DNA from 2 places in the Streptomyces sp. NPDC019224 genome. Region 2 is predicted to be linked to the other one. Evidence: riboswitches for the same ligand, from Rfam matches in the RefSeq annotation. Region 2 holds a riboswitch; the other holds the start of a gene.
What was found. A riboswitch is a leader RNA that binds a small molecule or an ion and turns the genes downstream of it on or off. The one in region 2 is predicted to bind S-adenosylmethionine.
Positions count from the first base shown of each region.

Region 1: linked by a shared signal. The riboswitch ahead of ABZ564_RS02890 (aminotransferase class V-fold PLP-dependent enzyme) and the one ahead of thrC (threonine synthase) in region 2 are both predicted to bind S-adenosylmethionine.

Region 1 covers NZ_JBEYCF010000003.1:50,221-64,171, reverse strand. Annotated here, with positions in the region: gene ABZ564_RS02945 (metallophosphoesterase) at 1-237, opposite strand, end outside; gene ABZ564_RS02940 (AMP-binding protein) at 515-2,311, shown strand; gene ABZ564_RS02935 (glycosyltransferase family 4 protein) at 2,380-3,522, opposite strand; gene ABZ564_RS02930 (glycosyltransferase family 87 protein) at 3,631-4,899, shown strand; gene ABZ564_RS02925 (hypothetical protein) at 4,856-6,097, opposite strand; gene ABZ564_RS02920 (NlpC/P60 family protein) at 6,113-7,144, opposite strand; gene ABZ564_RS02915 (NlpC/P60 family protein) at 7,381-8,406, opposite strand; gene ABZ564_RS02910 (NYN domain-containing protein) at 8,694-10,055, opposite strand; gene ABZ564_RS02905 (hypothetical protein) at 10,093-10,335, opposite strand; gene ABZ564_RS02900 (rhomboid family intramembrane serine protease) at 10,496-11,242, shown strand; gene ABZ564_RS02895 (Lrp/AsnC ligand binding domain-containing protein) at 11,239-11,520, shown strand; gene ABZ564_RS02890 (aminotransferase class V-fold PLP-dependent enzyme) at 11,576-12,955, opposite strand; SAM riboswitch class IV at 13,130-13,247, opposite strand; gene trpD (anthranilate phosphoribosyltransferase) at 13,330-13,951, opposite strand, start outside.
Region 2 covers NZ_JBEYCF010000013.1:121,507-135,457, forward strand. Annotated here, with positions in the region: gene ABZ564_RS11560 (carbohydrate-binding protein) at 1-1,003, shown strand, start outside; gene ABZ564_RS11565 (class II fructose-bisphosphate aldolase) at 1,072-1,923, opposite strand; gene ABZ564_RS11570 (1-phosphofructokinase family hexose kinase) at 2,006-2,950, opposite strand; gene nagA (N-acetylglucosamine-6-phosphate deacetylase) at 3,119-4,276, opposite strand; gene ABZ564_RS11580 (ROK family protein) at 4,276-5,208, opposite strand; gene ABZ564_RS11585 (sugar isomerase) at 5,375-6,283, opposite strand; gene ABZ564_RS11590 (extracellular solute-binding protein) at 6,599-7,816, shown strand; gene ABZ564_RS11595 (DUF3263 domain-containing protein) at 7,879-8,151, shown strand; gene otsB (trehalose-phosphatase) at 8,239-9,084, shown strand; gene ABZ564_RS11605 (trehalose-6-phosphate synthase) at 9,108-10,499, opposite strand; gene ABZ564_RS11610 (glucosyl-3-phosphoglycerate synthase) at 10,564-11,511, opposite strand; SAM riboswitch class I at 11,665-11,791, shown strand; gene thrC (threonine synthase) at 11,809-13,101, shown strand; gene ABZ564_RS11620 (MoaD/ThiS family protein) at 13,143-13,421, shown strand; gene ABZ564_RS11625 (cold-shock protein) at 13,798-13,951, shown strand, end outside.

The DNA.
Region 1 (13,951 bases), on a different contig from region 2:
GGCGGTGCGCAGGGCGACGAGCCGGTGGGCGTTCTCGACGCCGAAGAGGTCGGGGAAGATACCGCGCGAGTGGTCGGCGTAGTCGAGGAAGAGGACCAGGTCACCGAGGCAGATCAGGGCGTCGGCGCCGTCCCCGGCGCGGGCCAGCGCCTCGGAGTTGCCGTGTACGTCGCTGACCACGTGGACGCGGGTGCGCCGCCCGGCGGCCGGCCCCCGGCTGTTCGCTCCTGCTCGCATGAAGATCACCCTAGAACGAGGGCCCCCACCTGGGTAGAGGCCCCGGACCTGCGGTTACTTCCGAGTGTGCGCGAGGGTGGACTACTGTGCGCGAAAGGACGCCCGATATGTGTGACGCATAAGACATCTGGCCGGGACCCCCTATCCGGAACCGAGTACTGGTGGGTAACGTCCGGGCAGTCCAGTCGTGCTCACCCCACTGAGCACCCGCCATCTTGGACCGCGCCGGTGCGTCACACGGAGTCGTGGCACCGGAGCCCGATGAGGAGCAGCAGTTTTGCGCGAGTTCAGCCTTCCGGCCCTGTACGAGGTTCCCTCGGACGGCAACCTGACGGATCTCATCCGCCGCAATGCCGCTCAGCATCCCGATGTCGCGGTCATGAGCCGCAAAGTGGCCGGTGTCTGGACGGACGTCACCGCTGTCCAGTTCCTGGCCGAGGTCCGGTCGGCCGCCAAGGGTCTGATCGCGGCGGGCATCGAGCCGGGCGACCGGGTGGCCCTGATGTCCCGCACCCGCTACGAGTGGGTGCTGCTGGACTTCGCGATCTGGAGCGCGGGCGCGGTCACCGTGCCGGTCTACGAGACCAGCTCGCCCGAGCAGGTGCAGTGGATCCTCGGTGACTCGGGCGCCGTCGCCGTCCTGGTGGAGAGCGACACCCACGCCGGTGGCGTCGCCTCCGTGCGCGACCGGCTCCCCGCGCTGCGCCACGTGTGGCAGATCGAGAAGGGCGCCGTCGACGCGCTCCGGGCCAAAGGCGCCGAGGTCTCCGACGAGACCGTGGACCTGCGCAGCGCGGCGACGAGGGCGGACGACCCGGCCACCATCGTCTACACCTCGGGCACCACGGGCCGCCCGAAGGGCTGTGTGCTGACGCACCGCAGCTTCTTCGCGGAGTGCGGCAACGTGGTGGAGCGGCTCAAGCCCCTCTTCCGCACCGGCGAGTGCTCCGTCCTGCTCTTCCTGCCCGCCGCCCACGTCTTCGGGCGCCTGGTCGAGGTCGCCTCGGTGATGGCGCCGATCAAGCTCGGCTGCGTCCCGGACATCAAGAACCTCACCGACGAGCTGGCCGCGTTCCGGCCGACGCTGATCCTCGGGGTGCCGCGCGTCTTCGAGAAGGTCTACAACGCGGCGCGCGCCAAGGCGCAGGCCGACGGCAAGGGAAAGATCTTCGACCGGGCCGCGAACACGGCGATCGCCTACAGCCGCGCGCTGGGCACCCCGCAGGGCCCGTCGCTGGGCCTGAGGTTCCGGCACAAGGTCTTCGACCGCCTCGTCTACGGCAAGCTGCGCGCGGTGCTCGGCGGACGCGGTGAGCACGCGATCTCCGGCGGCGCCCCGCTCGGCGAGCGGCTGGGCCACTTCTACCGGGGCATCGGCTTCACCGTCCTGGAGGGCTACGGCCTGACCGAGTCCTGCGCGGCGACCGCCTTCAACCCCTGGGACCGGCAGAAGATCGGCACGGTCGGCCAGCCGCTGCCCGGCTCCGTGGTGCGCATCGCGGACGACGGCGAGGTGCTGCTCCACGGCGAGCACCTGTTCTCCGGCTACTGGAACAACGAGGCGGCGACGGCCGAGGCGCTGGCGGACGGCTGGTTCCACACCGGGGACATCGGCACCCTCGACGAGGACGGCTACCTCGCGATCACCGGCCGCAAGAAGGAGATCATCGTCACGGCCGGCGGCAAGAACGTCGCCCCCGCCGTCATCGAGGACCGCATCCGCGGACACGCGCTGGTCGCGGAGTGCATGGTGGTCGGCGACGGACGCCCGTTCGTGGGCGCCCTGGTGACACTGGACGAGGAGTTCCTGGGCCGCTGGGCCGAGGAGCACGGCAAGCCGGCCGGTTCGACCGCCCTGTCGCTGCGCGACGACCCGCAGCTGCTGGCCGAGGTGCAGCGCGCGGTGGACGACGGCAACGCCGCGGTCTCCAAGGCCGAGTCCGTACGCAAGTTCCGCATCCTGGGCAGCCAGTTCACCGAGGAGGCGGGCCACATCACGCCGTCGCTGAAGCTGAAGCGGAACGTGGTGGCGAAGGACTTCGCGGACGAGGTGGAGTCGATCTACCGCTCGTGACCGCGTGAGCCGTACGTGGACGGGGAGGGGCCCGCACCGGCGGTGCGGGCCCCTCCCCGCCCACGTATTCAGAGCAGTTCCCTCAGCCGCTCCGCCAGCAGGTCCCAGCGCCACCTCTCCTCGACCCAGGCCCGGCCCCGCTCCCCCATGCGCCGCCGCAGCTCCGCGTCGCCGAGCAGCGCGGTGATCCGCTCCGCCGTCTCCCCGGGCTCACCGCCGCGCACCACCCAGCCGGTCTCGCCGTCGAGCACCGCGTCCGGGGCGCCGCCCGAGTCGCCGGCCACCACGGGCAGTCCGGTCGCGGACGCCTCCAGGTAGACGATGCCCAGGCCCTCCACGTCGAGGCCGCCGCGCCGGGTCCTGCACGGCATCGCGAAGACGTCACCGGCCCCGTAGTGCGCGGGCAGCTCCGACCAGGGCACCGGCCCGGTGAACCGCACGGAGTCCGCCACCCCGGTGCGCGCGGCGAGCTTGCGCAGGTCGTCCTCGTAGGGCCCGCCGCCCACGATCAGCAGGACCGCGTCCGGCTGCTCGGCCAGGATCGCGGGCATCGCGAGGATCAGGGTGTCCTGGCCCTTGCGGGGCACCAGCCGGGACACGCAGACCACGACCGGCCGCTCGGTGAGGCCGAGCCGGGCCCGGACCTCCTCGCCGCCGGAGCCCGGGTGGAACGTCTTCTCGTCGACCCCGGGGGGCAGCTGGACCATGCGGCGGGCGGCCGCCGGGGTGAGCGCGGCGGCGATCCGGGAGCGCGTGTACTCGCCGAGGTAGGTCAGCGTGTCCGTGCCCTCGCCGATCCGCCGCAGCAGCTGCCGGGACGCGGGCAGCTGGGCCCAGCCCGCCTCGTGGCCGTGCGTGGTGGCGACGAGCCGCCGGGCGCCCGCCTCGCGCAGCGCCGGGCCCATGAGCCCGAGCGGGGCGGCGGCGCCGAACCAGACGGACGAGCAGCCGTGGGTGCGCAGCAGCTGGGTGGCGCGCCGGGTCACGCGCGGGGTCGGCAGCAGCATCGTCGTACGGTCGCGGACGACGGTGAAGGGCTGCTCGGCGTCGAAGGCGGCGGTGGCGGCCGCGCCCTCGGCCCCGCGCTTCCAGGTGGAGGCGTAGACGACGACCCGGTCGGGGTCGAGCCGCAGCGCCATGTTGTGCAGGAACGCCTGGATGCCTCCCGGCCGGGGCGGGAAGTCGTTGGTCACGATCAAGGTCTTGTCCATCGCCGCCGACAGTACCGGGCGCGGGCGGCCGTGCCTGATGGCCCGCGCACAGGGCGTACGGGCATCATGGCTGTTTCGTACGGCGCACACGACGGATGAGGGCAGGCCATGACGGGTTCCAGCGGCACACGTCCGGCGGCCTTCGCGGTGTGGGCGCTCACCAGGGCGGTGCTGCTGCTCTGGGTGACCAAGCTGCTCGTCCCGCCGGGACTCGACGTGACGAGCGACGTGTCGGTGATCTACCACGGCTGGTACGACGTGCTGCGCTCCGGCACCTACCCGGAGGCCGACGTCACCTGGCAGTACCCGCCGGCGGCGGCCCTCGCGATCCTCTCCCCCGCCCTGCTGCCGTTCCTGGACTACGCCACGTCCTTCTTCGTCCTGGCGTTCCTCTGCGACGCGCTGGTCATGGGCCTGCTGCTGCGCGCGAGCCGCGGTCCGGGCCGGCGGACGGCCGGGGTGTGGGTGTGGGTGGCGGGCGTGCCGCTGCTCGGCACGACCGCGTACGCCCGGTACGACGTGATGGTGACGGCCGTGGCCGTGGCGGCTCTGCTGGCGGGGATGCGGCACCCCCGGGTGCTGGGGGCGCTGGCCGCGTTCGGGGCGCTGCTGAAGGTGTGGCCGGTGCTGCTGCTGGCCGGGACGGCCCGGGGGCGCCGCACCCGGCTGGCGTGGACGACGGCGGCCGCGGTGGCGGCCGGGCTGCTCCTGGTGTGCGTGGCGGCGGCGCCGGGGGCGCTGGCGTTCCTGGGCTTCCAGCGGGACCGGGGCACCGAGGTCGAGTCGCTGGGGGCGCTGGTCTTCCATGTGTGGCGGCAGTTCGGCTGGGAGGGCCGGGTGGAGCTGCACTACGGCTCGCTGGAGTTCCTGGGCCCGCACGTGGGTCTGGTGAGCACGCTGGCGCTGGGGCTGAGCGTCGTCGCGTTCGGCTGGCTGCTGCTGTGGCGGCTGCGGGCGCGGACCTTCGGGGTGAGTACGACGGCGGACGCGGCGTTCACGGCGGTGCTGCTGTTCACCACGACGAGCCGGGTGATCAGCCCCCAGTACATGCTGTGGCTGGTCGGGCTCGCCGCGGTGTGCCTGGTGCTGCGGGAGAGCCGGATGGGGTGGCCGGCCGTCCTGGTGCTGGTGGCCACGGGCGTGACCCAGCTGGAGTTCCCGATCGGCTTCGTCCACGTGGTGACGAGCGACGCGCACGGCCTGACGCTGATGTTCCTGCGCAACGGGCTGCTGGTCGCCGCCTGTGTGCTGGCGGCCGTGCGGCTGTGGCGGGACACGGTACGGACCCCGGCGGCGGAGTCCGCCGGCCGGGAGGAGCCGGCCGGACCCGCGCTCAGCCGAGCCGGTTCCGCAGATACACCCGCCAGCGCGCCGTGAAGTCCTGCGGGGTCGTACCGAGCACCTCGTGCAGGGCGTCCTCGACCGCCCCGTCCCGCCCCTGGTGGCCGCCGACGGCCCGGTAGAAGGCGAACAGCTTCTCCTCGCCCCAGTGGTCCACGATCAGCTCGCAGGCCAGCCAGCCGCCCTCGTACGCCTTCGCCAGCCGGCCCGCCTCCCCGGCGAAGGCGAAGTCCTCGTCCTCGGGCAGTGCGGAGGGCCCGTCGCCGGACCGGACCGCCTCGGCCATTTCGGGGGCGATCTCGCCGGCGGTGCGCTCCTGGTCCCGGTAGGCCGCCCAGTCCGCGAAGCCCTCGGAGAGCCATGTCGGGGTGGCCGACGAGGTGCGGGTGCGGGTGGCCACGTGGGTGGTCTCGTGGGTGAGGACGACCCGCCGCCCGAAGTCGCCGAGCAGGGCGTACGCCTCCGGATTGACGATCACCCGGTCGGCGGGGGACTTCCCGGAGCCGCCGGTCTCACCGGTGGTGACGGCCGCTATGCCCCGGTAGTTCGAGGCGGGCGACCCGAGGAGCCGGCCCATCTCCCTGACGCTGTCCGGCACCAGCACCACCACGCGCCCGGCCCACCGCTCCGGCCAGGCGGCCGAGACCGCGGACACCGCCTCGTCGGCGGTGCCGGCGATCGCGTCCAGCTCGTCGCGCGAGCGGCCCACGCCCAGGACCAGGCTGTGCGCCCCGCGCACCGCCTCCACGTCGCCCTGCTCCCACAGCTGGCGGGTGCTGCCGTCGGCCGGCCGGTCCGCGGTGATGTACCAGCGGCCGTCCGCGGGGTCACGGGCCAGGTCGACGATCCGGTCGACGGAGACGGGGGCGCTGTCGTAGCCATCGATCCGGTAGCCGAGGCGGACGTCGGCGGTCGCGCGGTCGCCCCCGTGCGCGGAGAGGCCGGTCAGCCGGTACGTCCAGGAGCCGAGCGGCACGTCCGCCAGCCGGGCGAGCTCCCGGCGCTGGGCGCTGCGCAGGGCCGTGGCGTCCGGGTCGACGACGGCGGCGTAGGCGGCCGCGTCGTGGTGCAGCACGGCGGCGGCGCGCCGGTCCAGGGTGGCGCGGATCTCGCGGGCGGTGGTGTCGGGCGCCCCGTCGGCCGGGGCCGAGCAGCCCGCGGCGCACAGCAGCGCGGCGAGCACGGCACCCGCCGCCCGCCGCCGCCCCTCACGCGTGCGCACCTGTTCGACCACATGACGAGCGTACGGTCAGACGCGGGTGACCGAGGAGACGGGCATCATGCCCACGGGGTCGTAGCGGACCGGGGCGCCGGGGTACGGGGCATGGATGACCTGGCCGTTTCCCACGTACATCGCGATGTGGCCGGCGTCGGCGCGGTAGGCGACGAGGTCGCCGGGGCGGGCCTCGGAGAGCGGCACCATGCGGCCCGCGTACCGCTGGGCCTGCGAGGTGCGCGGCAGGCTCACCCCGGCCTGGGCCCAGGCCCACTGCATCAGCCCCGAGCAGTCGAACCCGGAGGGCCCGTTCGCGCCCCACACGTACGGCAGGCCGAGCGCACGCCGGGCGGCCAGGACGGCGGCCGCCGCGCGGGAGGAACCGGCGGGCAGCCCGGCCAGGGCGCCGGTGCCCGGGTCGCGGCCGTCGCGCGAGGCGCGGGCCAGGGCGGCCCGCTCGGAGCCGGGGAGCGACTTCAGCAGCTGCCTGGCCCGCGCCAGCTTCCCCTCGACGGTCCGCTTGTGGCGGCTGACGGCCTCCCGGCCGCGCTCCAGGCCGGCCAGCGAACGGGCGGCCTCGGCACGGGTCTGGGCGAGCGCCCGTTGGGCCCTGCGCAGTTCGGCGAGGGTGGTGGACCGGTGGGCGTCGGCCAGGCCGACGACCGCGGCCCGGTCGAGGTAGCTGTCCGGGTCGGAGGTGAGCAGCAGGGCGAGCGAGGGGTCGATGCCGCCCGCGCGGTACTGGGCCCGGGCCGCGGAGCCCACCTCCTCGCGCATGCGGTTGACGCGCTCCTGGCCCCGGGCGGCGCGGTCCTGGGCCCGGCTCACCTCGCCGCGCAGCCGGTCCACGTCCTCGCCGGCCCTGTTGTACTGCTCGGTGGCCCGCTCGGCCTCGGCGTAGAGACGGTCGACGCGGGCCCCGGCGGACTGCGGGGTGTCGTGCGGCTCGGCGTTCGCGGTGGCCGCGCCGAGCGTCGCGGCCGCGGTCGCCGCGGCCGCCGTCAGGACGGTGACCCGGGCACCTCGACCGGCTCCGGGCTGTGTGGAACGGCGATGGGATCCCACAGGACGCCGCACTCCCTTCCGCTGTACGCAGACGCGCACGGCCCCTGCCGCCCGGACGGGCGGACCGACGTACGGGAGCCGCACAGCAGGCAGACAGTAGCCGCGTGATCACGGAGCGGACAAAGACGCGCCGGGGCGGCGGGGGCCACACACAGTGACGCCCCGCCGGTGACCTGTGGTCTCCGGCGGGGCGGGCGTCAGTACGGGGCGCGGGAATTCGCCCGTTCGGGCGCGGTTCAGATCCGCACGGCGGCGTAGATGCTGCCGATGGTGCTCATCGACTCGTAGCGCACGTAGGCGCCGGGGTACGGGGCGTGCAGGACCTGGCCGCCGCCCGCGTAGAGGCCCACGTGCTCGTTGCCGTTGAAGAAGACCAGGTCGCCGGGGGCCAGCTGGCTGACGCCGATCCGGTGCCCCTCGTTGACCTGGGTGTACGTGGTGCGGGTGATGTTGACGCCGGCCTGGGCGTAGGCCCACATGGTCAGGCCCGAGCAGTCGAAGGAGTTGGGGCCGGTGGCCGCGGGGACGTACGGCTTGCCGATGCGGGTGGCGGCGGCGCTGAGGGCCTTGGCGCCGAGACCGGTGGCGGGGGCCTCGTTGCCGAGCTCGACCCGGGTGCTGGCCGCACGGCTGGCGCGGGCATCGTCCTGGCGCATCTTCTCGCGCTCGGCCTCGGTGAGGGTGTTGAGGAGCTGACGCGCCTCGGCGAGCTTGGCCTGCTGCTTCTTCTTCTTCTCGCCGAGCGTCTTGCGGACGGAGGCGAGATCGCTCAGCTTGTCCTGGGCCTCCTTGCGCTGCTGCGCGAGGGCCCGCTGCTTCTCCTGGACCTTCGACAGGGCCTCGGCCTGCTTGGCCGTCAGCTGGTCGAGGGCGGACGCCTGGTCGAGGAAGCCGTCCGGGTCGGAGGAGAGGAAGAGCTGCACGGAGGGGTCGATGCCTCCGGAGCGGTACTGCGCGGCGGCGAGGGAACCGAGGCCGGAGCGGAGCTGGTTGAGCTCCTCCTGACCGCGGGCCACCTTGTCCTGGATCGCGCCGATCTGCTTCTCGAGCTTCTCCTGCTTCTCCTTGGCCCCGTTGTACTGCTCGGTGGCCGCTCCGGCCTCGTGGTAGAGCTTGTCGACCTTCGCCTTGACCTCGTTCTTGGTCGGCTTGGGGTCGGCGTGGGCGGCCTGGGAGGACAGGGCCACGGCTGCTGCGGCGGTCGCGGTGAGCACGGTCACGCGAGTGCGGCTCGGCTGCTTGGGACGACGGTGGGACGCCACGAAGGCGAGCTCCTTCTTCCTCGAGCCGCCTACCGGGCCAGTGGGGGGAGATGAATCCCCGGCTCCGTGCACGTCACGGACTCGGCGGTTCCTTCGCCGCCACCCCGGATGGGTGATCGACCGCGCGAAGGTTCGAGGCCCGACCTTAGTGACCATCTTGTGATCAGTTCAAATCCTCACAGGAAAAATCTCGTCACACGGCGCACTTCTTTACCCACACCGCACGGCGTGTAGCAGCGACTTGACGGACCGTTCCGTTATCTCGGGCGAAGTCGCCACAAGGGGCACTAAACCCGCGAAAGGCGCTTCAGGAGCAAGGCGGACGCAACGGGCCTGGCCCCCGCCTTCGCGACCCCGTCGGCCACCTCGCGGTCGGTGGACACCACCACCACGGGCCGCCCCGGCGGTTCCGCGCGCGCCAGTTGACGGATCAGCTCGTCGGCGGTGACCCCCGGCTTGCTGAACAGCACCCGCACCCCGCGCGGCGGCGCCAGCAGCACCGGCGCGGCCAGTTCGGCCCCGTCGAACACGCACGTCATCTCGGCGCCCGTGCGCGCCGCCAGCGACGAGAGACCGCCGAGCAGCCGCAGCCGCTGCTTCTCCAACGGCATCTGCGGATAACCGGTCTTGGTGACGTTGTAGCCGTCCACGATCAGGTGGGCCTGCGGCAGCGCCAGGAGTTGGTCCAGGAGCGCCGGGTCGGTCTCCGAAAGGGCCCTGGCCGCGATGTCCTTGGGAGACATCCTGCCCGGCTCCACCGCGTCCACCCCGTCCGCCGGCCGCATCGACGAGGGCGGCAGCGCCAGTTCGCGCCGCAGTCCCCCGGCCGCTTCCAGCACCGTGTCCAGCAGCAGCCGCAGCCGCATGTCCTCGACCGAGCGCCCCTCCCGGGCGGCCCTGCGGCTCGCCTCGACGGACGCCTCGGCCTCCCCCAGCCTCGCCCGCAGCCGCCGGGTCTCGCTCTCGGCCGCGGACACCTGGGCGGCCGCCTCGGCGCGTACGGCCTCGGTCTCGGCCCGGCCCCGGCGCAGCGCCGCCTCCCCGCGCCTGACCTCGTTGACCGCGCTGCGCAGCTTGCGCTGGAGGGAGTCGGTCTCCTTGCGGGCGGCGTCCAGCTCGGCGCGGAGCCGTTCGGTCTCGCTCTTCGTCTGGGCCCGGGCCTGGGCGAGTTCCTCGCGCAGGCGTTCCAGCTCGCGCCGGCTCTCCTCGTCGGCCCGCTCGGCGTCGGCCCGCTGGACCTCCTCGCCGGCCGCGGCGACCAGCTTCACCCAGCCGTCCGGCCGCAGCACGTACGCCGCCGCCGCCACGTCCACCGGATCGGCCGCGGCGGGCGGCGCCCCGGACTCCAGCGCGGCCGCCAGCTCCGGCTGCGCCTCCCGGAGCCGCTCGCCGATGCGCCGGCGGAACTGCGCGTCGTTCGCCACGGCGGCCGCCATGGCGTTCCCGGCGAACTTGGCCCGCCGGGGCGCCGTGAAGCGGGCGTACTGCCTCAGCTGGGCGGGCAGTTCGGTGACCGTGAGACCGCCGAACGCGTCGGAGACCAGCGCGACGACCCGGCGCCGTACCCCTTCGGGCAGCGGGCGGTCGAGCGCCTCCACGGCGTCGTCGGCCCCGTCGGCCGACGCGGCGCCGCCCTCGGGCTGCTCCACCATCCGTCACCCCATGTGTTGTCTCCGCACGGCCCCGTCAGGAGTCGGCGCCCGGCCTGTCGACAAGTTCGATCTGGTCCACCGCGTTGCACCAACGACAGCGGACCGACTCGATGGTCTCACTGACCACCTCGCGTTCCTCGACGCTCGACTCACCGGCCAGGTCGAGGTGGATGTACTCGACGACCTTGGAGGAGCGCGTCACGTCGAACCGCGTGAGGTTTCCGCAGAGCGTGCAGCGCCAGCGGGTCGTGTCGGTCGGCTGGGGAACCGTCGTCATCGGTGCGTCCTCTTTCGTCGAGCCGTGAGCTGCCGGACAAGGGTCTCGCGGTGCGCCGTCGAACTGCGGATGTCCTCCTGTCACCCTACGGCCTCGGCGCTCCACCCCGGCACGGCGAGGCGGTCTGTCCCGTTCGCTCCGTTTGCGTCATGCTCTGTTCATGATCGATCGGCGGACTGCGGCCGGCAGGCTCCTGCGCGCGGCCACTTCGGGCGGGTCGCCGGTGACGCACGCCCTCATCGCCCTGTGCTGTGCGGTCTTCGTGATCAGCCCGCTCTCCGGCTTCGTCCCGGTGCGCGGCGGGGCGGACGCCCTGCTCGCCGCCCAGGCCGGCTACTTCGAACGGTGGGGCGTCATCCCGAGCGAGCTGTGGGACGGCTCGGCGCACGCTCTGCTCACCCCGCTCACCGCGCTCTTCGTCCACGGCAGCTGGCTGCACCTGCTGGGCAACATGCTGTTCCTGTACGTGTTCGGCACGATGGCCGAGGAGCGGATGGGGCACACGGAGTTCGCCCTGTTCTACCTCTGCTGCGGTTATCTCGCGCTGCTCGGCTACGCCGCCGCGCACGCCGCCTCCGACCAGACGCTGGTCGGCGCCTCGGGGGCGATCTCCGCGGTGCTGGGGGCCTTCCTCTACCTCTTCCCCCGGGCCCGGGTCACCAGCCTCTTCCCGTTCCTGCTGTTCTTGCCGCTGCGCTTCCCCGCCTGGGTGGTGCTGATCTTCTGGTTCGTGCTCCAGTGGCTGGCCGCCCGGGGCGCCGGAAGCGGCCCGGGGGTGGCCTACCTCGCCCATGTCGTCGGTTTCGCCGCCGGGTTCCTCTACGCCTGGGGGCGCTACGGGCGCGGTGCCCGAGGCCCTAGAGTGAAGTCTCCAACCACGGCCACCGAGGGAGAAACACAGCCGTGATCACCGCGATCGTGCTCATCAAGACCAGCGTGGACCGGATTCCCGAGATCGCCGAGGCCATCGCCGCGCTGGACAGCGTCAGCGAGGTCTTCTCGGTCACCGGCACCTACGACCTGATCGCCATGGTCCGGGTGGCCAGGCACGACGACCTCGCCGAGGTCATCCCCGGCCGGATCAGCAAGATCCCGGGCGTCGAGGCGACCGACACCCACGTGGCCTTCCGCACGTACTCGCAGCACGACCTGGAGGCCGCGTTCTCCATCGGCCTGGACGCGTAGGGCGTACGCCTGCCGCCGGGTACGGCCCCCGCACCCGGCAGGCACGCCACCCTCCTCAGACCTGGGCGGCGATGCCCCGGTCCGGCACGCAACGGCCTTCCTCGGTGCGGTACTTCCAGCGCGCTCCGGAGCTCACCAGCTCGCGGACCGCCCGCAGGAAGCGCTCGATGTGCTCGTCCGGCGTCCCGGCGCCGAAACTGACCCGGATCGCGTTGAGAGACCGTTCGCCCGGCTCCGCCTCCGGTGCACCGCACTCGCCCGCCTCGCCCGGGTCGCTGCCGAGCAGGGTGCGCACGAGCGGGTGGGCGCAGAAGAGGCCGTCGCGCACCCCGATGCCGTACTCGGCGGAGAGGGCCGCGGCGAAGTGGGAGCTGTTCCAGCCCTCCACCACGAAGGAGATGACGCCGACCCTCGGCGCGTCGTCGCCGAACAGCGAGAGCACCTTCACCGCGGGGACCTCGGCCAGGCCGGCCAGGACCTCGCCGACGAGGTGCTGCTCGCGGGCGACCAGCCGGTCGAAGCCGGCCTCGGTGAGCGCCTTGCAGGCGGAGGCGATGGAGTAGGCGCCGATGACGTTGGGCGAACCGGCCTCGTGGCGGGCGGCGGTGGTGTGCCACTCGACGTCCACGCCGCCGTCCGTGCGCCGGGCCACCTTGCGGGAGGCACCGCCGCCGGCCAGGTAGGGCTCGGCCTCGCGCAGCCAGTCGGCCCGGCCGGCCAGGACGCCCGAGCCGAACGGCGCGTACAGCTTGTGCCCGGAGAAGGCGACCCAGTCCACGTCCAGCTCGGTGATGTCCACGGGGTGGTGCGGGGCGAGCTGGGCGGCGTCCAGGACGATGCGGGCGCCGTGGGCGTGCGCGGCGGCGGCCAGTTCCCTGACCGGCCACAGCTCGCCGGTGACGTTGGAGGCGCCGGTGACGCAGACCAGCGCGGGGCCGTGGGGCTCACGGTCGGCGAGGGCCTGCTCCAGCGTGGCGACGGCCTGGGCGGGGGTGCGCGGGGCGTTCAGGTAGGTCACCCGGGCGTCGCGCCAGGGCAGCAGCGAGGCGTGGTGCTCGGTCTCGAAGACGAAGACCTGGCAGTCCGCGGGCAGCACGGCGGCCAGCAGGTTCAGCGAGTCGGTGGTGGACCGGGTGAAGACCACCTGGTCGTCGGGGCGGCAGCCCAGAAATTCCGCCACGGTGGCGCGGCTGGACTCGAAGAGGTCCGTCGACAGCTGCGAGAGGTAGCCGGCGCCGCGGTGGACGCTGCCGTAGTACGGGGCGTACGCGGCCACGTCGTCCCACACCCGCTTCAGCGCCGGGGCACTCGCCGCGTAGTCCAGCGCGGCGTAGCCGACCTCGCCGCCGGTGACGAGCGGGACGAGGACGTCCTCCCCCAGAACCGGCAGAGGCGTACAGAGGGACTGGTCGGCGGCAGCGGTGAAGACGGACATGGCGAACTCCCGTAACAGGCAGGCGAATTCCGTCTGCCTGCGGAGACGCGGCAGCACGGAGGGAAGGACAAGAGGGGTGCGGAGAAGGGCCCGAGGCCCTAACGCATTCGCTTGCTCACAAGAGGCTCCCTGAGGACCAAGGACCCCACGGGTGGACGTCGCACGACGTCGAGGGGTCCGCGCTTGCCGCAGACCTCGCTGCCTGCGGCCTGGTCTTCACCCGGGGCACCCCGCCACGGACGGAGGGTTGCCGGACAGCGGGCCGGGGCCGTAGTCGCTGTCACTCATGACCTGACCAGCATCTTGCCATACGTACGGGAACGCGCAAGGCGCAGTCCATGATCTGGACCGCGCCCTGCCTCACCTCGTGACGCTCACGCGTTGCTGGCGACGACCCATCTCTCCAGCGCCCGCCCGGCCGCCCCCGAGTCGATGGACTCCGCGGCCTTCGCCATGCCGGCCCGGATCTGCTCCGTCAGCGAGCCCTCGCCCGGGTCCAGAGCGACCAGCGCCGCCGCCGAGTTGAGCAGGACCGCGTCCCGCACCGGCCCGGTCCCGCCGGCCAGCAGCCGGCGGGCCACATCGGCGTTGTACGAGGCGTCGGCGCCGCGCAGCGCCTCCACCGGGACCAGGTCGATGCCGACGTCGCGCGGGTCGAAGGACTCCTCGCGCACCACGCCGTCCCGGGCCACCCAGACCCGCGAGGTCGCCGTGGTGGTCAGCTCGTCCAGGCCGTCCTCGCCGCGGAAGACCAGGGCGGAGTTGCCGCGCTCGGCGAGCACACCGGCGACGATGGGGGCCATCCGCAGATCGGCCACCCCGATCGCCTGGGAGCGCACCTTGGCCGGGTTGGTGAGCGGCCCGAGGATGTTGAACGTGGTCGGCGCGCCCAGCTCCGCACGGGCCTTGGCCGCGTGGCGCAGGGCGGGGTGGAACTTCACCGCGAAGCAGAAGGTGATGCCCGCCTCCTCGGCCACCTGCGCCACGCGCTGCGGG
Region 2 (13,951 bases):
CAACGGCGCGAGCACACCCGAGGACGACGATCCGTTCGGCTACCTCTACGCGGACGGGCAGGCTGCCGGTGCGCAGCCGCCGGGGCAGGGCGGCTACGGCTACCCGGGTCCCGCCGCCCAGCCGGGTGTGCCCCGGACCTCGTACAACCAGGTGCGGACCGTCGGCGAGCGCCAGTACGGGCAGCAGGCGCCGCAGCAGCAGGCGTACGGGTATCCCCCTCAGGCGCCCCAGGGCCGGCCGAACGGGCAGTACGCCCAGCAGAACGGCCCGTACGGCCGGCCGAACCCGCAGTACGCCGCTCCGGAGACGTATCCCGGGGGCGCGGCCGCCGGCCAGGCGTCGCAGCAGGGCGGGCGCGGCGGTTCGGGCGGCTCCGGCAAGGGCGGTCCGAACACCAAGGGCCTGCTGATCGCCGCGGTCGCGGTGGTCGCGGTGGTGCTCATCGGCATCGGCGCGGCGCTGATGACGGACGACGGCGACAAGGACAAGAAGGCCGAGGCGACGTCCTCCGAGGGCCCGGGCAACCAGGTCGAGCAGTCCCCGACGCCGGAGCCGTCCCAGAGCTCGTCGGCCCCGGCCGAGCTGCCGAAGCAGGACGCGGCCGCGCTGAAGCTGGGCGGCACGGCGCAGCTCGACAACTCGGTGAAGGGCGCCAAGAGCGCGAGCGGGCAGTACATCAACCTCAACCAGGTGGGCCGGTCGGCGACCTGGTCGGTGGAGGTGCCGGAGGCCGGTGAGTACACGCTGTTCGTGACGTACGGCGTGCCGGGCAAGGACGCCAGGACGTCGTTGACGGTCAACGCCGAGGCGCCGCGCTCCATCAACATGAAGAACTTCGCGAACGCTCCCGAGGGCGACCTGGAGAAGGGCTGGACGACGACGTACGCCTACGTCAACCTCGTCAAGGGCTCGAACACGCTGATGATCTCGTGCAACGAGGGCGATCAGTGCGACGCCAACCTGGACCAGCTGTCGCTGAAGGCCGGTCACCAGACCCGCTGACCGGTGCCCACGGCATTGCGGCCCCCTCGCCTCCGGGCGAGGGGGCCGGCGCGTTTCCCGGTCCGGGATCAGCCCATCAGGGCGAGGAAGCCGGCGACCGTCGCGGCCATGGCCTCGCGGCCGGGGGCGATGTACTTGCGGGGGTCGACGCCCGTGGTGTTCTCGGCCAGGTGGGCGCGGACGGCTCCGGTGAACGCGGTGTTCAGGGCGGTGCCGACGTTGATCTTGACCATGCCGGAGGCGGCGACGGCCTGCCGGATCTCGTCGTCCGGGACGCCGCTGGAGCCGTGCAGGACGAGCGGGACGGGGACGGCGGCGCGCAGCCGGCCGATCAGCTCGTGGTCCAGGGCGGCGGTGCGCTCGGTCATGGCGTGCGAGGAGCCGACCGCGACCGCGAGGGCGTCCACGCCGGTGGCGGCGACGTACGCGGCGGCCTCGTCCGGGTCGGTGCGGACGCCGGGGGCGTGGGCGTCGAGCGGGGCCTCGCCCTCCTTGCCGCCGACCTTGCCGAGTTCGGCCTCGATCCAGATGCCGCGCTCGTGGCCCCAGGCGACGGCCTCGGCGGTGGCCCGGACGTTGTCCTCGTAAGCGAGCTTGGAGGCGTCGAACATCACGGAGCCGAAGCCCTCGTCGTGGGCCCGGTGGAGCAGGTCCACGGACTCGACGTGGTCGAGGTGCAGGGCGAGGGGGGCGCTGGAGGTCCGGGCGACGGCGGCGGCCGCGGCGGCTATGGCGGTGAGCCGGCCGCCGTGGAACTTCACGGCGTTCTCGGAGATCTGGAGGATGGCGGGGGCGCCGGCGCGTTCGGCGCCGGTGGCGATGGCCTCCGCGTGTTCCAGCGTGATGACGTTGAAGGCGGCGATCCCGCGTCCCCGGGCCTGGGCGGCGGAGACGAGTTCACCGGTGCTGACGAGCGGCATTGCTGACCTCTGTGTGTTTCCCCGGGCCCGGCGGGCGGGCCCGGTGTGGTGCGCGGGGCGGGCCCCGCTTCTGGCGCGGTCCTCAGACCGCTCCTGGTCCTTGTTCCTCGACGGCGACGCTCGGCAGCAGCTCCTCGTACGCCGTGCGGTCGAAGTCGCCCGCGGTGGGGGCCAGCACGGTCGCCGTCGACAGGGCCACCGCCCGGCGCAGCCGGTCCGGCCAGCTCAGGGACTCCACGAGGCCGGAGAGCAGTCCGGCGACCGCGGAGTCGCCCGCTCCGGTCGGGTTGCCCTTGACGGGGGCGGGCGGCGAGGCCCGCCAGACGCCGTCGGGGGTGACCGCGAGCATGCCGTCCGGGCCGAGTGAGGCGATGACGCCGTGGGCGCCGCGGCGGCGGGCGTCGCGGGTGGCGCGCAGGGGCTCGCGGGAGCCGGTGAGCTGGGCGAGCTCGTCGGCGTTCGGCTTGATCAGGTCGGGGCGGGCGGCGATGCCCCGGCGCAGCGGTTCGCCGCTGGTGTCCAGGAGGACGGGGACGTCGGCGGTGCGGGCGAGCCGGACGAGTTCGCCGTAGGCGCCGACGTGGATGCCGGGCGGGAGGCTGCCGCACAGGGCGACCGCGTCGGCGCTCTCCAGCAGGCCGGCGTACGTGTCGAGGAAGGCGGTCCACTCGTCGGCGGTGACGTGCGGCCCGGGTTCGTTGAACTGGGTGGTGTCGCCGGTGGCCGCGTCGACGACCGCGAGGGTGCGGCGGGTGTCGCCGGAGACGGGGACGAGCGCGTCGGTGAGGGTGGCCTTCTGCGGGGGGAGCGCGGCGAGCAGGTCGCGCAGGACGGCTCCGTTGGCGCCGCCGGCGAAGCCGGTGACGACGGTGTCGTGGCCGAGGGCGGTGAGGACGCGGGCGACGTTGAGGCCCTTGCCGCCGGGGCGCTGCGAGAGGTCGGTGACCCGGTGGCTGGAGTGCGGTACGAGTTCGGGGACGCCGTAGGTCAGGTCGAGTGCCGTGTTCAGCGTGACCGTGAGGATCACCGCGGCCGCCCCTTCGCTTTTGATCCGTGCTGAGCGCTGTTTCCTTGCCGGAAGGCGCTTTCCGTGCTGGTTTCCCAGGCGATCATGTCAAAGAGGGGGCGGTCGGCCCAGCCCTCGGGGCCAACCGCCGTCTCTTCGTTATGTACGCGATTCGCGTTGTTCCGCGTGTTATCGGGCGGTCTCGGGCCGGACGATCCACTCGCCCTTGCGCATGACGCCCTTGAGCCGGAAGCCCTCGTCCAGGACGACCAGGTCGGCGTCCTTGCCGGGCTCCAGCGAGCCGACCCTGTCGTACACGCCGAGGAGGCGGGCCGGGGTGGCGGAGATGGACCGGACCACGTCCTCGACCGGGATGCGGTCGATGGTCACGGCCCGGTGGAAGGCGGTGTCCAGGGTGAGGGTGGAGCCGGCGATGGAGTCGCCCTCGACGAGGCGGGCGACGCCGTTCTCGACGTTCACGGCGAGCGGGCCCAGCTGGTAGCGGCCGTCGCCGAAGCCGGCCGCGTCCATGGCGTCCGTGATCAGGGCGACGCGGTCGGCGCCGGCGTGGTGGTAGGCCAGTCCGAGCGCGGCCGGGTGCAGGTGCGTGCCGTCGTTGATCAGCTCGACGGTGACCCGCTCGTCCTCCAGGAGGGCGGTGATCGGGCCGGGCGCGCGGTGGCCGATGGCCGGCATCGCGTTGTAGAGGTGGGTGGCGACGGTGGCACCGGCGTCGATCGCCTCGACGGTCTGCTCGTACGTGGCGTCGGTGTGGCCGATGGCCGCGATGACGCCGTGCTCGGCGAGCAGCCGTACGGAGTCGATGCCGCCGGGCAGTTCGGTGGCGAGCGTGAACATCTTCGCGGTGCCGCGGGCGGCGTCCATCAGCTTGCGGACCTCTGCCGGGTCCGGGTGGCGCAGCAGGCCCTCGCTGTGGGCGCCCTTGCGGCAGGGGGAGATGAAGGGGCCCTCGAAGTGGATGCCGGCGAGGTCGCCCTGCTCGACGAGCTCGGAGAGGATGCCGGCGCGTTCGGCGAGGAAGTCCATCTCGCCGGTGACCGTGGAGGCGACCAGGGTGGTGGTGCCGTGCTCGCGGTGGGTGCGGACGCCGGTGAGGACCTCGTCGACGGTGCCGGAGGTGAAGGAGGCGCCGCCGCCGCCGTGGTTGTGCAGGTCCACGAAGCCGGGGACGATCCAGTGGCCGGAGAGGTTTAGGACGGGGGCGCCCTCGGCCCGGCCGCCGGAGATGCGGGTGCCTTCGACGGTCACCCGGCCGTCCTCGACGGTGCCGGTGGGCAGTACCACCCGGGCCCCTGCGAGAACGGTGCTGTCTGCGCGTCCGGCCATCAGGCGGATACCTCCGTGGAGAGAAGATCCCAGGCGAGCAGCCCTGCGCCCAGGCATCCGGCGGTGTCCCCGAGGGCCGCCGGGACGATGTGGGGCAGCTTCTGGAACGTGACGCGTTCCTCGACGGCCGCACGGAGTGGTGTGAACAAGGTTTCCCCGGCTTCGGCGAGCCCGCCACCGATGATGAGCGTGCGCGGGTCCAGCAGGGTGAGCGCGGTGACGAGCCCGGCGGCGAGCGCGTCGACGGCGTCGCGCCACACCGCGACGGCCTTCGGGTCGCCCGATTCGACGGCCTTGGCGCAGTCGGCGGCGTCCGCGGCCGGGTCGCCGGAGGCGGCCGCCCAGGCGCGGCTGACGGCGGAGGCGGAGGCCAGGGTCTCCAGGCAGCCGCGCTGGCCGCAGCCGCACTCCGGGCCGTCCGGTCGGATCACGATGTGCCCGATCTCGCCGGCGTAGCCGTGGGCACCCTCCTCGATCGAGCCGGTGATGCCGATGGCCCCGGCGATCCCGGTGCCGAGCGGGATGAACAGGAAGCGGTCGGCGCCCTTGCCGGCGCCGATCCGGCCCTCGGCGAGTCCGCCGGTCCTGACGTCGTGGCCGAGCGCCACGGGCACGCCGCCGAGCCGTTCGCCGAGCAGCCGGCGCATGGGCACGTCGCGCCAGCCCAGGTTCGCCGCGTAGACGGCGATCCCCTTCTCCGCGTCGACGATGCCGGGCACGGCGACGCCGGCCGCGAGGGCGCTCTCGCCGAAGTGCTTCTCGCCGTGGGCGCGCAGGTCGGCGGCGAAGGCGAGGATCGACTCCACGACGGCGTCGGGGCCGCGCTCTCTGCCGGTCGCGCGCCGTGCCTCGTGGAGCAGGGCGCCATCGGCCCCGACCAGTGCGGCCTTCATTCCGGTGCCGCCCACATCGAGGGCGATGACGTGTTTCACGGGAAACAGTTTCGCCCGGGGGACCCCAAAAGGTCTAGTCCACTATCGTTGTTTGTTGCGCGTCCATACAAAATCCCGGTACCGGTTACGGGGAACGGCCCGGTTCGCCGGGAAGGCCGCCCGGGAGAGGCGCGGCGCCCCTCGGCCGCCCCCGGCCCCGGCGGCCCTACTCCGGCAGGATCACACTGCGCGAGAGATTACGGGGGTGATCGGGGTCGTATCCCTTCGACTCGGCGAGGGCCACCGCGAGCCGCTGCGCGCGGATCAGGTCGGCCATCGGGTCCGCCGAGCGGTGGGCGACCAGGGTGCCGCCGACCGCCGTCACCTCGCCGGCCAGTCCCTCGGGGAGGGCGCCGAAGACCCAGGCCACCCGGTTGGGCCCGGTGATCGCGATCGGGCCGTGGCGATACTCCATCGCCGGGTACGACTCGGTCCAGGCGCCCGCCGCCTCGCGCATCTTCAGCCCGGCCTCCTGGGCCAGGCCGTAGGTCCAGCCGCGCCCCAGGAACGTCCACTGCTCGGCCGCGACGACCGCCTCGTCCAGCGGTTCGGTCACCGCCAGCTCCGCGTCGACCGCCGCCTCGGCGACCGTCTTCACGCCCGCCGGAAGCGGACCGGCCGCTTCCAGGCCCGCCCGCAGGAAGGCGAGCGCGGTGGTGGCGAACCGGGTCTGGACCACCGACTCCTCGTCCGCCCAGTCCAGTACGGCCACCGCGTCGGCGGCCTCCATGACGGGCGTCTTCGGGTCTCCCGTCAGCGCGACGGTGGCGGTCTTCCCGCGCAGCTCGCCCAGGAGCGCCAGCACCTCGCTCGTCGTACCGGACCGGGTGATCGCCACCACCCGGTCGTACGGCCGTCCGACGGGGAACTCCGAGGAGGCGTACGCGTCCGTCTCGCCCTGTCCGGCGGCCTCCCGCAGCGCCGCGTAGGCGATGGCCATGAACCAGGAGGTGCCGCAGCCGGTGACCGCGACGCGCTCGCCCGGTCTCGGCAGGCCCTCGAACTCCGCGCCCGCCTGCGCGGCACGCCGCCAGCAGCCGGGCTGGGTGGCAATCTCGGTTGCGGTACGCGACATGCGGGACGGCTCCTTGCGGCTGGGCGGGCGGGGCGGCTCGACGGGGAGTGGCACGCGGCGACTAAAGATCTGGACCATCAAGACCCGTACGCCGAGACCTACTTAGCAGCCGCCCCGGCTCCCGTGCAATGCCGCCGCGTCGTGGAAGCGATGCCACCTGTGGTGTAGACCTTTACGCCGGTGGCGGGCAGAATCGCAGCTCCCCCGGAGGGCCCCGCGCGGACGTGGGAGCCGCGGGCGGTGGAATCGACGAGGACGGACTGAGCTGTGCAGCGGCGTTACTTGGGACTGACGGCGGCTGTCGCCGCGCTGGGAATGACGGCGACGCTGTCGGGCTGCGACAGCGGCGGCGGCTCGGGCGACGTCACGCTGACGGTGGTCGCGGCCGACTACGGGACGAGCGAGGAGAACAAGTCCGACACGTACTGGGACGCCGTCGCCCGCGACTTCGAGGCGTCCCACCCCGGCATCGAGGTCGAGGTCACCGTCCTGCCCTGGACGGACGTCGACCGCGAGGTCGCCAGGATGGTCAAGGACGGCAAGGCCCCCGACATCGCGCAGATCGGCGCTTACGCGGACTACGCCAAGGCCGGGAAGCTCTACTCCGCCGACGAGATGCTGGCCATCCGCACCCAGGCCAACTTCCTGCCGAAGCTCGTCGACGCGGGCAAGGTCAACCGCATCCAGTACGGGCTGCCGTTCGTCGCCAGCACCCGGCTGCTCTTCTACAACGAGAAGCTCTTCAGCCGGGCCGGCCTCAAGGCCCCCCGCACCTGGAGCGACATCGCCTCCGACGCCACCGTGCTCAGGCAGCGCGGCGTGACGTACCCCTTCGCGCTGCCGCTCGGCCCGGAGGAGTCCCAGGCCGAGACCCTGATGTGGATGCTCAGCGGAGACGGCGGCTACACCGACGACGTCGGCTCGTACGCCATCGACTCGGAGGAGAACGTCAGGACGTTCGACTGGCTGAAGTCGAACCTCGTGGACAAGGGCCTCACCGGCCCCGTCGCACCCGGCGGGCTCAACCGCGCGAAGGCCTTCGAGGCGTTCGCGAAGGGGCAGGTCGGCATGCTCAACGGCCACCCCACGTTGATGGAGGAGGCCGAGCGGAAGGGCGTCGAGGTCGGCATGGTCCCCCTCCCCGGCGCGAAGGGTCCCACCGAGGGGTCCATGGGCGTCGCCGACTGGATCATGGGCTTCAGGCAGAACGACCACCGGCGCCCGATCGGCGAGTTCCTCGACTTCCTGTTCACCGACAAGAACGTGATCGAGTTCGCCGACACGTACGACATGCTGCCCGTCACGAGCAGCGCGTCGGCGTCGATGGAGGACGACCCCCGGTTCAAGCCGCTGCACAAGTTCCTGGCGGCGCTGCCGCAGGCGGAGTTCTACCCGTTCGGCAAGACGTCCTGGGCGCGGGCGAGCGAGTCGATCAAGGAGAACATCGGCAAGGCGGTGGAGCCGGGGGCGAGCCCGGAGAGCGTGCTCGAGCGGATAGCCCGGGAATCGGCGGCGGCGGAGGCGGCGGAGTAGGTGGCGGAGGCGGTGGCAGGCCGAGCGGGCGCGGGGGCGGGCCGCGCCATATATTGGCTGATATGACCGCCCATCCCCCGAACGGCCCTTCGGACACTCCCGACGAGCCCGCCCCGCTGTCCGACCGCGACCGCGCGGTCCTGGCGGTCGAGCGGCAGTCGTGGGCGGGGCCGGGGGCGAAGGAGCGGGCGATCCGGGAGCGGCTCGGGCTGTCGCCCACCCGGTACTACCAGCTGCTGAACGCGTTGCTGGACGACCGGCGGGCGTTGGAGGAGGATCCGGTGACGGTGAACCGCCTCCGGCGCGTACGGGAGGCGAGGCGGGGGAGGCGGTAGGGCCGGTGCGCCCGGGGTGGCGTGTCCGAGGGGTCCGGGGCTCCGGTCCCGCCCGCGCTCGGGGGGCCGCGGCGATACGCTCACCGCATGGGCAGCCATCCGTACACCCCCGCCACCGCCCCCGGCCGCGCCGGCCTGGACGCCATCCTCGCCCGCCCGGCCGGAGCCCTCGTCGCGCTCGACTTCGACGGGACGCTCGCGGACATCGTGCCGGACCCGGAGCAGGCGCGCGCGCACCCCGGGACCGTCGAGGCGCTGGCCGCGCTCGCGCCGCGGGTCGGGTCGGTGGCCGTGATCACCGGGCGGCCCGCCGAGGTCGCCGTGCGGTACGGCGGGTTCGCCGGGGTCGCCGGGCTCGACCACCTCGTCGTCCTCGGGCACTACGGCGCCGAGCGCTGGGACGCCGCGACCGGGACCGTGCACGCCCCGGCCCCGCCTCCCGGGGTCGACGCCGTGCGCGCCGAACTGCCGGGCGTACTGGAGGAGTTCGGCTTCCGGGGTGGGACCTGGACGGAGGACAAGGGGCGGGCCCTCGCCGTGCACACCCGGCGTGCCGCCGACCCGCAGGCCGCGTTCGAGGCGCTGCGCGGACCCCTCGGCGAGCTGGCCGCGAGGCACGGGCTGATCGTCGAACCGGGGCGGCTCGTACTGGAGTTGCGTCCGCCGGGCATGGACAAGGGCGTCGCGCTCACCGAGTACGCGCGCGAGACCGGCGCCACGTCCGTGCTGTACGCGGGCGACGACCTGGGCGACCTCGCCGCCTACGCCGCCGTGGAGAAGCTGCGCACGGACGAGGCGAACCCCGTGCCCGGCCTGCTCATCTGCAGCGGGAGCGCCGAGGTGCCGGAGCTGGCCGAGCGCGCCGACCTGTCGGTGCCCGGCCCGGGCGCCGTCGTGGACTACCTGCGCTCACTCGCCGAGCGGCTGGCGTAGCGCGGGGCCTGCGAAACCCGCCCTCAGCCCGCGCGCAGCGCCTCCAGCTGGTCCAGGAACCACTGCTGCGGCGGCAGCGCGGTGGCCGCCTCGGCCAGGCGTTCCGAGCGGGCGGCGCGCACGTCGTCCGGGAGCGTCAGCGCCTCGTGCAGGGCGTCGGCGGTGGCCGAGACGTCGTACGGGTTGACCGTGAGCGCGTGCTCGCCCAGTTCCTCGTACGCGCCGGCCTCGCGGGAGAGGACCAGCGCGCAGCCCTCGTCGGAGACGACCGGGACCTCCTTGGCGACCAGGTTCATGCCGTCGCGGATGGGGTTGACGAGGGCCACGTCGGCCAGCCGGTACGCGGCGAGCGAGCGGGCGAAGTCGTCCTTGACGTGCAGGACGACCGGGGTCCAGTCCGCCGTGCCGTACGTCTTGTTGATCGCGTCGGCGAGCTGCTGGACCTCCGCGGTGTACTCCCGGTAGACCGCGAGGTCCTGGCGCGAGGGGTAGGCGAACGCCACGTGCACCACGCGTTCGCGCCACTCGGGGCGTTCGTCGAGGAGGGCGCGGTAGGCGTGCAGGCCCCGGACGATGTTCTTGGACAGTTCCGTGCGGTCGACCCGGACGATGGTCCTGCGGCCGGGCCCGATCTGTTCGCGCAGGGCCGCCATCCGCTCGTCGACGTCCGGCTCGTGCGCGCGGCGGCGCAGGAATCCGGCGTCGGCGCCCAGGCCGTGCACCCCGATGCGGGTGCGGCCGGTGCCGCCCAGGATCTCCGTGCAGCAGCCGATGAAGGCGTCCGCCCAGCGGCGGGTCAGGAAGGCGGCGCGGTCGGCGCCGAGGATGCCGCGCAGCAGCTGTTCGGCGATGTCGTCGGGGAGCAGCCGGAAGTAGTCGACGGGGGCCCACGGGGTGTGCGAGAAGTGGCCGATCCGGAGGTCGGGGCGCAGTTCGCGGAGCATGCCGGGGACGAGCGAGAGGTGGTAGTCCTGCACCAGGACGCTCGCGCCCTCGCCCGCCTCCTCGGCGAGCGCTTCGGCGAAGGCGCGGTTGTACGCCTCGTAGGAGGCCCACTGCCTGCGGAACTCCGCGTCGAAGACGGGCTCGACGGGCGTCTGGTACAGCATGTGGTGGACGAACCACAGCACGGAGTTGGCGATGCCGTTGTACGCGTCGGCGTGCACGTCGGCGTCGATGTCGAGCATGCGGACGCCCGGCTCGCCGACCCCTCTGCGCACCGCCTCCCGGTCGCCGGCGCCGAGCGCGGCGCAGACCCACATCTTGTCGTCGACGGCGCTGAGGCCGGAGACGAGTCCGCCCCCGCCCCGTTTCGCTTCGAGGGAGCCGCCCTCGCCCAGTGTGTACGACACGGGGCCGCGGTTGGACGCGACGAGGACCTGGGCAGCGGGCTGGGGGGCGTGCTCGGAGACCATGGCCGGAATCTAGCCCGATCCGGAACCGCCCAAACGTACGAAGTCGGACCGGATGGGTTCGTGATCAGGCCGCGCGCCGTGCCAGGTACTCCTCGATCTCCCGCATCGGCGGCCTCTCCTGCGTGTCGACCGGGTAGGTGTGCGGGACGAATCCGTCGGGCCCGCGTTCGAACTGGGTGAGCGAGGGGCGGACCAGATGGCCGCGGGAGAGCCGTACCTGCGCGGTGCGGTAGATGGCGGCGGCCATCCGGCCGAGCGCCTGGCCGTCCTGGTGGCGGTGGACGCGGACGCCGACGTCGACCTGGGCGAGGGCGTCCAGGCCGACGGTGTGCAGGGCGTCGACGAGCAGGCCGAGCTCGACCCCGTAACCGACCGGGAAGGGAAGCCGCTCCAGGAGCGAGCGGCGTACGGCGTACTCGCCGCCCAGCGGCTGGACGAAGCCGGCCAGCAGCGGCCAGTGCAGGTTCAGCAGCGGCCGGGCCACCAGCTCGGTGACGCGGCCGCCCTGGCCGGCCACCTCGCCGAGCGGCCGGTCGTACATGGCCTTGACGAACTGCACCTCGGGGTCGGCCAGCAGCGGGCCGACGATGCCGGAGACGAAGTCGGCCGAGAAGTCCTTCAGGTCCGCGTCGATGAAGCACAGGATGTCGCCGCCGGTCACCAGGAGCGAGCGCCAGAGCACCTCGCCCTTGCCGGGCACGGCGGGGAGGCGGGGCAGGATGCTGTCCCGGTGGACGACCCGGGCACCCGCGCGGCGGGCGACCTCGGCGGTGGCGTCCGTGGAGCCCGAGTCGATCACCACCAGCTCGTCGACCAGGCGGACCTTCTCCATCAGCTCGCGCCGGATCGTCGCGACGATGTCGCCGACGGTCTCGGCTTCGTTGAGGGCCGGCAGAACGACGCTCACGCCCGTACCGTGCGGCCCGTGCGCGGCGGCCTGCGCGCTCGCCGGCGGACGGTCGGCGGCTGACCAGGAACGCCTGGTCAGCCAGCGTTCGACCTCTTCGAGCACGGTCGATACTCCCTGTGTGTGATCCATCTCGCGGTACGGACGGCTATCTCACCGGCCCGGTGCTTCGGTTACAGTCTTGAACAACGCGGACAGCCCTCGCATGCCGGGGTCGGTCCGCCGACAAACGCCTGGATCCATGATCCGGTGCCACAGCGCTCATCCAGAGGGACAGAGGGAACGGCCCGTTGAAGTCCCGGCAACCCTCCTGCCGACCGCGAGGTCAGGTGGGGAAGGTGCCAATTCCGTCTCACGACGAAACGCGTCGTGGGGAAGATGAGGAGAAAGGGCCTCGCCATCATGGCTGTTGAGACTGTCACAGCATCCACCGAATCCACCGTCGACCTCGGTCCCGCCGCGGCTCTTTCCTGCCGCGAGTGCGGCGAGCGGTTCGCCCTCGGTCCCCTTTTCGCCTGTGCGTCCTGTTTCGGGCCGCTCGAAGTGGCGTACGACCTGCCGAGCGGCTCTCCCGAGGAGCTGAAGAAGCGCATCGAGGCCGGCCCGGACAACATCTGGCGTTACGCGCCGCTGCTGCCGGTGCCCTCCGACGTCGCCGACAAGCCCAATCTCAACCCCGGCTTCACCAAGCTGGTCAAGGCCGACAACCTCGCCCGCGAGCTGGGCGTGACCGGCGGCCTGTACGTGAAGGACGACTCCGGCAACCCGACGCACTCCTTCAAGGACCGCGTCGTCGCGATCGCCGTCGAGGCCGCCCGCGCCTTCGGCTTCACCACCCTGTCCTGCTCCTCCACCGGCAACCTCGCCGGCGCGGTCGGCGCCGCCGCCGCCCGGGCGGGCCTGCGCTCCTGCGTGTTCATCCCGCACGACCTGGAGCAGGGCAAGGTCGTCATGGCCGCGGTGTACGGCGGTGAGCTGGTCGGCATCGAGGGCAACTACGACGACGTCAACCGCTTCTGCTCCGAGCTCATCGGCGACCCGCTGGGCGAGGGCTGGGGCTTCGTCAACGTCAACCTGCGCCCGTACTACGGCGAGGGCTCCAAGACGCTGGCGTACGAGATCTGCGAGCAGCTCGGCTGGCGGCTGCCCGACCAGATCGTCATCCCGATCGCGTCCGGCTCGCAGCTCACGAAGATCGACAAGGGGCTCCAGGAGCTGATCAGGCTCGGCCTGGTCGAGGACAAGCCGTACAAGATCTTCGGCGCCCAGGCCGAGGGCTGCTCCCCGGTCTCCACCGCCTTCAAGGCCGGTCACGACGTGGTCCGTCCGCAGAAGCCGAACACCATCGCCAAGTCCCTGGCGATCGGCAACCCGGCCGACGGCCCGTACGTCCTGGACATCGCCCGGCGCACCGGCGGCGCCGTCGAGGACGTCGACGACGAGCAGGTCGTCGACGCGATCAAGCTGCTGGCCCGCACCGAGGGCATCTTCGCCGAGACGGCGGGCGGGGTGACGGTCGGCGTGACGAAGAAGCTGATCGAGGCCGGTCTGCTCGACCCGGCGCTCACCACCGTCGTCCTGAACACCGGTGACGGTCTCAAGACGCTGGACGCGGTGGCCGAGACCTCGCAGGCGACCGCCACGATCCGCCCGAGCCTGGACGCCTTCCGCGCCGCCGGACTCGCCACCAGCTGATCCGCTCCGACCACCCGAGACTTCCCCGAAGGGCACCCGCCATGAGCGTCAAGGTCCGCATCCCCACCATCCTCCGCACCTACACGGGCGGCCAGGCCGAGGTCCCGGCCGAGGGCGCGACCCTCTCCGAGGTCATCGCGTCGCTGGAGAAGGACCACCCGGGCATCGCCGCCCGCGTCCTGGACGACCAGGGCAAGCTGCGCCGCTTCGTCAACGTGTACGTCAACGACGACGACGTGCGCTTCGAGGGCGGCCTCGACGCGGTCACCCCGGACGGGGCGGGCGTCTCGATCATCCCCGCCGTCGCCGGCGGCTGCTGAGCCCCGGGGCCGCCGGGAGCGGCCCCCGCCTTCACGGAATTACCGGAATTGCCCCCTCCGCGAGAGAAGCGGAGGGGGCAATTCTGCATGGTTGAGCGGGGTAGAGTGTGGGAAGTCCCCTTCGCTGCCCGTGCCGCCCGCGTATGAGAATGCGCCGCCCCACGACCAGATGCAGCCAATGTGCCTGGACCTCTTGCACCATAAGTCACCTTTGCCGGGCCCGACTTGCCCTGGAAACCTGTGAATTCCCCGCATTCGGGCGATCGGTGGTGCGCAGAATTTTCGTCCGACTGACCTGTTGCAGAGGGCAGTTGGGCAGATACATTCAGCCGCGGTCGGCGCGTTCCGGCGCACACACGTTACAGGGGAGTTAGGCATGGCTCAGGGCACCGTCAAGTGGTTCAACGCGGAGAAGGGGTACGGCTTCATCGCGGTCGACGGTGGTGCGGATGTTTTCGTCCACTACAGCGCGATCCAGATGGACGGTTACCGCACCCTCGAAGAAGGTCAGCGGGTGGAGTTCGAGATCT